Roseibium sp. Sym1: one gene and its partner. The protein of the gene in region 2 interacts with the protein of the main gene of each other region in a pairwise test. Links are inferred from orthologs where the notes say so. Each region holds a gene or a part of one and is shown on either strand. Other genes may lie near its edges. The genes, in order: O6760_RS09355 and O6760_RS24230.

Evidence for each region.
Region 1: the proteins of O6760_RS24230 (region 2) and O6760_RS09355 interact in binary tests that used the Escherichia coli proteins (3 or more experiments, as listed by UniProt). The link is inferred for Roseibium sp. Sym1 from one-to-one orthologs.

Annotation. Positions count from the first base shown.
Region 1 is NZ_CP114786.1:2,049,288-2,052,377, forward strand. What follows is about bases 101-2,871. They hold O6760_RS09355 (sulfurtransferase TusA family protein), read right to left. Parts: upstream 1,736-2,871; coding sequence 1,466-1,735; downstream 101-1,465. Other genes in these bases: O6760_RS09340 (hypothetical protein), read right to left, coding at 101-358; O6760_RS09345 (low molecular weight protein-tyrosine-phosphatase), read right to left, coding at 418-906; O6760_RS09350 (4a-hydroxytetrahydrobiopterin dehydratase), read left to right, coding at 1,071-1,370; O6760_RS09360 (substrate-binding periplasmic protein), read left to right, coding at 1,962-2,786; O6760_RS09365 (DUF924 family protein), read left to right, coding at 2,829-2,871. In the rest of the region: O6760_RS09335 (phosphatase PAP2 family protein), read left to right, coding at 1-86; more of O6760_RS09365, read left to right, coding at 2,872-3,090. UniProt on the Escherichia coli protein: Sulfur carrier protein involved in sulfur trafficking in the cell. Part of a sulfur-relay system required for 2-thiolation during synthesis of 2-thiouridine of the modified wobble base 5-methylaminomethyl-2-thiouridine (mnm(5)s(2)U) in tRNA.
Region 2 is NZ_CP114786.1:5,207,705-5,210,821, forward strand. Bases 112-2,909 are described here. They hold O6760_RS24230 (cysteine desulfurase family protein), read right to left. Parts: upstream 2,197-2,909; coding sequence 1,027-2,196; downstream 112-1,026. Other genes in these bases: sufB (Fe-S cluster assembly protein SufB), read right to left, coding at 112-921; O6760_RS24235 (alpha/beta hydrolase), read left to right, coding at 2,504-2,909. In the rest of the region: more of sufB, read right to left, coding at 1-111; more of O6760_RS24235, read left to right, coding at 2,910-3,117. UniProt on the Escherichia coli protein: Master enzyme that delivers sulfur to a number of partners involved in Fe-S cluster assembly, tRNA modification or cofactor biosynthesis. Catalyzes the removal of elemental sulfur from cysteine to produce alanine.

The DNA of each region.
Region 1 (3,090 bases), 3.2 Mb from region 2 along the record:
CCAGGCGCGGGCGGGCCTTGCAGCGGCTTCTGGCCGGAGCCGGGCGCCGCCTTCGTGGCGCGGCACGGGTGTTCTCGCAACACTGAGCCGGTGGCGTTTGTCACTTCCGAGGCCGGGTTCGCTTCAGGATCCTGGCAATTTGCAGCGGCGACCGTTCCTCGACCCAGGTGATTGCGCTGTTCAGGTGCCGGGTCTTGCGGCGGCGGCTGCGCAGGGAGCGCGCGGCGCTCCGGCTCGTGCCGACGATCACGATCATGCCAAGCGCCAGCAACGGCACACCCGTCGGAATGGGCATCCACACCGTTGCAAGGCCGGCAAGGATCAGGACTGCCGCGAGAGACCACCACAGGATTTTCATGGTTCATGCCAAGGGAATTGACCGGGACTGCAATCAATACAGCGCTCTGTGAGACGGATTTATGAACCTTGCGGTGCGCCTGATCGCGGTTGTCCGGCTCCCGTCAGCGAATCGAGCAGGTCGACGCAGCCGGCGCGCACCAGCCGCAGGACGTGGTCAAAGCCGTCCGGACCGCCATAGTAAGGGTCCGGCACGTCCCGTTCAGGGGCATTCAGCAGAAGGCGGATCCGTGCGGATCCGCCGGCGGTCCGGAACTTCAGGGTCTCAAGGTTGTCGCGGTCCATGGCCACGATCGTATCGAAACGGTGAAAGTCCTCCGTGCAGACCTGCCGTGCCCGTTGCGCACTGATGTCCAATCCGTGCCGGGCGGCGACATCGATCGAACGTGGGTCCGGAGGGTTTCCAATGTGCCAGGCACCGGTGCCCGCCGATTCGACCGTAAACCGGCCGGTCTGGCCGGCCTCCTCGACGAGCGTGCGGAAAACGCCTTCCGCCAGCGGCGAACGGCAGATATTGCCAAGACAGACAAACAGGACGGCGTGGTTCACATGTTTCCCTTTCCGAGGACAGGCGCGAAGCGTGCCGTCTTCGTCCCGGGATTGCAATTGCCGCGTCGCGGGCGCACGGTTCTTTATCGGCCGGACCGGCCCGGTTCGCCGCAATGATCCGGTGCTGCAGACGGGACAAGCACGAGATCCTGTAGGAGGAGCAGATGGCAGAACGATTGAAACCGGAAGATCGTGCCGCGGGGTTGAAGGCCTTGCCGGAGTGGCATCTGTGTGAAGGCCGGGAAGCCATATCCAGATCCTTCAAGCTGCACGATTTTCGACAGGCCTTTGCCTTCATGACCCAAATCGCGCTTGTTGCGGAAAAGATGAACCATCATCCGGAATGGTCGAATGTCTATCGCAATGTCGACGTCACGCTGTCGACACATGATGTCGGCGGCTTGAGCCAGCTGGATCTGAAGCTGGCCGCCGAAATCGACAGGATCGCAGGATCTTATGGATAGGGTACTCTCCCGCCAAAGGCATCGCCGTCCCGGCTCGCCCTGCAATTTCAGTCGCTAGCTGACCTGGCCGGATGCGGCACGTGAACGGACTGTGGCTAGCCGCCCTTGGCCAGCACAAAGCGATGACCGCTGTCCGTCCGCTCGGCCTCAAGCAGCGCGTGGCCGTTTTCGCGGCAGAAATGCGGAATATCGATTTCGGCCATGGGGTCGGTGGTGAGCACGGTCAGCCGGTCGCCGTCGTTCAGGCGCGTCAGGGCCTTGCGGGTCTTGAGGACGGGAAGAGGGCATTTCAGGCCCTTGAGATCAAGCATGGTCGCTGTCGACACCGAATGGACTCCGTGCAATGGCCAGATTTTGCATAACATAGTCTGGAAATCACGGCGGGACAGGCATTCATACAAGTTTAGGAAGTGAAAACTAGGTTGTTTTCACAGGATCTTGCGGACGCCGACAAAAACCGGCTTGAGCCGGTGCGACGCCTGGATGTGCACACGGACCGGTCGGCGGCTGCAGGCCGGCGGAGCCATGGCAGGTGTTTTCAGGAAACAATGTCGGCTGCCGGACGTCACGGTGCAGGAGCAGGATGGCTGGATGAAAACGGGATTTTGGAACGTTGCGTGGGTTGCTCTTTCGCTGGTTGCCCTTCTGGCCGTCCCGGCGAAAGCCGAGCCGGGAGAGATCAGGCTCGTCACGCAGAGTTTTGCACCCTTGCAATGGGACAATCACGGCAAGCCGGACGGTTATGTGACAGCCTATCTGCTGGCGGCCGCGGAGCGGGTCAGGGAGATCGTTCCCGTCACGGTCACCGGGTTTGATTTCCTGCCGTGGAAACGGGCCATGCTGACGGCAGAGACGTCTCCCAACGTGCTGTTCTTTTCACTGTCCCGCACGCCCGAACGGGAAGACAGGTTCCACTGGTTGGGCGAGGTGTCGCCCTATGGCCAGTATTTCTATCAGCTGGCGTCGCGGCCGAAGATCGACGTGGAACGCATTGAGGAATTGCGTGATCTCGATGTCAGGATCGGCGTGCAGGACGGCAGCAATCTACTCGCATACCTCAAGAAACTCGGCTTCGAGGGCTCGGGAACGCTCGTACCGATCACGGATTTTCACCAGGGCATTGAAATGCTCTATCTCGGCCGGGTCGACATGCTGCCCCTGACCGGATTTCTGGCCGAGGCAAGCGCATGCAAGCAGGGATATGACGGCAGCCAGCTGCGGCCGGTCATTTTCGTCGAGGCCCTGGCAAAGCCGCTCTGGGCGGTTTTCAGCAAGGGCACGGATCCCGATCTGGTCGAGGCTTTCCGGGCGGAAATGGCCGCGCTGAAGGACGAGGGGTTCCTGAGCGCCCAGATCCGTGAGCATCAGGCCAATTGGGAAACCCTTGCCTGCGGTGCCCTGACGGCAGGCCACTGACGGCCGTCGAGACTTTACAATTTCCGGATCGGATGACAATTCATGAGTGAGCAGACGATTTCCTCCCTCGACGTGCTTGATTTCTGGTGGCAGGCGGGCTCGTCGAAATGGTTCGCCAAGGACGACAAGTTCGACAAGCGGTGCAAGCAGACATTTCTCGGTGCCATCGAGGCCGCCGCGGCGGGAGATCTGGACGGCTGGAGAGACACTCCGGACGGGTCGCTTGCCCTTGTGCTGTTGCTCGACCAGTTCACGCGCAATGTCTACCGGGGCAGTCCGGACGCGTTCAAGGCGGATGCCAAGG
Region 2 (3,117 bases):
GGAGTTCTTGCCGCGGCAGTCGCCGCGCTTGGTGACGAAGTTGTAGATGCCGCCCTTGCCGTCCTTGTCGCCCGGGAACCAGTTCTGGACGGTGGAATACTTGATCTCGGCATCGTCCAGCGCGATCAGTTCGACCACGGCCGCGTGCAGCTGGTTCTCGTCGCGCTGCGGAGCGGTACAGCCTTCCAGGTAGGAAACGTAGGAACCCTTGTCGGCGATGATCAGCGTGCGCTCGAACTGGCCGGTGTTCTGCTCGTTGATGCGGAAATAGGTCGACAGTTCCATCGGGCAGCGCACGCCCTCGGGAATGTAGACGAAGGATCCGTCGGAGAAGACCGCCGAATTGAGCGTTGCGTAGAAGTTGTCGGTGACCGGCACGACCGAGCCGAGATACTTCTTCACCAGGTCCGGATATTCGCGGAGCGCTTCCGAGATGGAGCAGAAGATGACGCCGGCCTTCTTCAGCTCTTCCTTGAAGGTGGTGACCACGGAGACCGAGTCGAAGACGGCATCGACGGCAACCCGGTTCTTCGGTTCGACACCGGCCAGGATTTCCTGCTCCGCCAGTGGAATGCCGAGTTTCGCGTAGGTCGCCAGCAGTTCCGGGTCGACTTCATCAAGGCTTTTCGGGCCTTCGACGGATTTCGGCGAGGCCCAGTAATAAAGGTCGTCGAAGTCGATCTTCGGATAGGAAACACGTGCCCAGCTCGGCTCTACCATCTGCTGGAAACGGCGCAGGGCATCAAGCCGCCACTCCGTCATCCATTCCGGTTCGTTCTTCTTTGCCGACAAAAACCGCACCGTCTCCTCGGAAAGACCCTTGGCGCCTTTTTCCGATTCGATGTCCGTTACGAAGCCGTATTTATACTGGTCAACATCGATGGCTTTCACCGTGTCGATGGTTTCCTGTACAGCTGGCATACCTTGCCTCCATTCAGCGGGCCCCGTGCCCGCATTTCATATCCTGTTGCAGGGAGCAGCCCTCGCCTGCCTGTTGCTGGCGGACGCACCGCCGAATTCTCCTGGTCAAGCCGCCTGGTGGCGTGCCTGCGGATTGAGCCTGTCAACGATCCCCGGCCAGAGCTCGAGGAACCTGTCGATGTCTTCTGCGCGCGTGTCCCAGCCCATGCTGACACGCAAGGCGCAACGCGCGAGATCCTCGGCGCCCCCCATGGCGGTCAGAACGTGGGACACGGACACCTTGCCGGAAGAACAGGCCGACCCGGACGACACGGATACGCGCTCCAGATCGAAAGCGATCAATGCCGTTTCCGCCGGAATTCCGGGAACGGCAAAACAGCTTGTGTTGGCCAGGCGGTCTGCACCCTCGCCGAAGATGACGGTCGCTGGACAAACGGCACGCAGTCCCGTTTCAAGCCTGGCTTTCAAGTCTTCCAGATGGCGCGTGTCGGACGCCTCTTCAAGGGCAGCTGTACCCGCGACACCGAAGCCTGCAATCGCGGCCACGTTTTCCGTGCCGCCACGGCGCCAGTTTTCCTGGCCACCGCCGATCATCAGCGGAGATGGCAGCCTGGCCGTGGAACGGACAACAACAGCGCCGATGCCTTGCGGACCGCCGAACTTGTGTGCCGACAGGGTCGCTACATCTGCCTGCCATGCGTCCAGGTCAATCGCCATCCGGCCTGCGGCCTGCACCGCATCTACATGGAAAAAGTGACCATACTTGCCTGCAATTTCACCGATCCGCGCCAATGGCTGGATCACGCCTGTTTCATTGTTGGCCGCCATCACGGAAATCAGGCTCGGGGACGCATCCCGCACCGCCGCTTCCAGGTCTTCCAGACGCACCGCCCCCTGTTCGTCGACCGGAAGCACAACCTGGTCCGCAGCGGCGAAACGGCCCCCCGTGACGACGGAGGGATGTTCAACCGCGCTGCGGAACAGCTTGTCGAGATAGACCGGCGCTCCCTGGTCCTGCCAGACGGGCGTCAATGCGGTCATGTTGGCTTCCGTACCGCCGGACACGAAGGTCACCGCACGGGTCCTTGCCTTGCACAGACGCGCAACCTGCTCGCGCGCGGCCTCGATACGGCCGCGTGCCTTGCGGCCATGGCCGTGAACGGAAGAGGCATTTCCGGCATCACCCAGGACATCGATCATGATCTCGCGCACTGCCGGACGCAGCGGTGCTCCGGCGTTGTGGTCAAGATAGATCGGGTCAGACTGACGCGGCATGACACCTCGGGCCCATGATGCTGTTGTATCCAGACTCGAAATTTCGCTTGTTTGTCAGACACATGTGCGAAATTCCTTGAAATTTTCCGCTGTGACGACGATAACACCCCCAACCGGTCGAACCGAGCATTGCTGCCTTCCGGACTGCCTCTGGGTGGTGATGCGAAGTTTCGAATAATTCTAAACAGGGTTCTAAAAACTTGGAGCTTGAGAGTCAAGTTTAGACTTACGGGAAACCACGTAACCGGCACCCTAATTTCACGCGCCAGTTTCCCTGCGCGACATTATGACAAGGACTTAGTTCTTCATGCCTGAGGTGATCTTCAACGGTCCCGCCGGCCGGCTCGAGGGCCGGTTCCATCCCGCCAAGAAACGGAATGCGCCCATCGCGCTGGTTCTGCATCTGCATCCGCAATTCGGCGGAACGATGAACAACCAGATCGTCTACCAGATGTATTACATGTTCGCCCGGCGCGGTTTTGCCGTTCTGCGGTTCAATTTCCGTGGCGTCGGCCGTTCCCAGGGCTCCTTCGATCACGGCCAGGGCGAGTTGTCCGATGCGGCTGCGGCTCTTGACTGGGTGCAGACCGTCCATACCGACGCGCGTGCCTGCTGGATTGCCGGCTTCTCGTTCGGTGCCTGGATCGGCATGCAGCTCCTGATGCGCCGTCCGGAAGTGGAAGGCTTCATTTCCGTGGCGCCGCCCGCCAACCTCCACGACTTCTCGTTCCTGGCCCCCTGCCCGTCTTCCGGCCTGATCGTTCACGGCGACAACGACAAGGTCGTGCCGCAGAAGGACGTGCAGACGCTGGTCGACAAGCTGAAAACCCAGAAGGGCATCGTCATCGACCACGAGACCATTCCGGGCGCGAACCACTTCTTCGAGAACGACATGGACGACCTGATCGAGCGCTGCGGCAC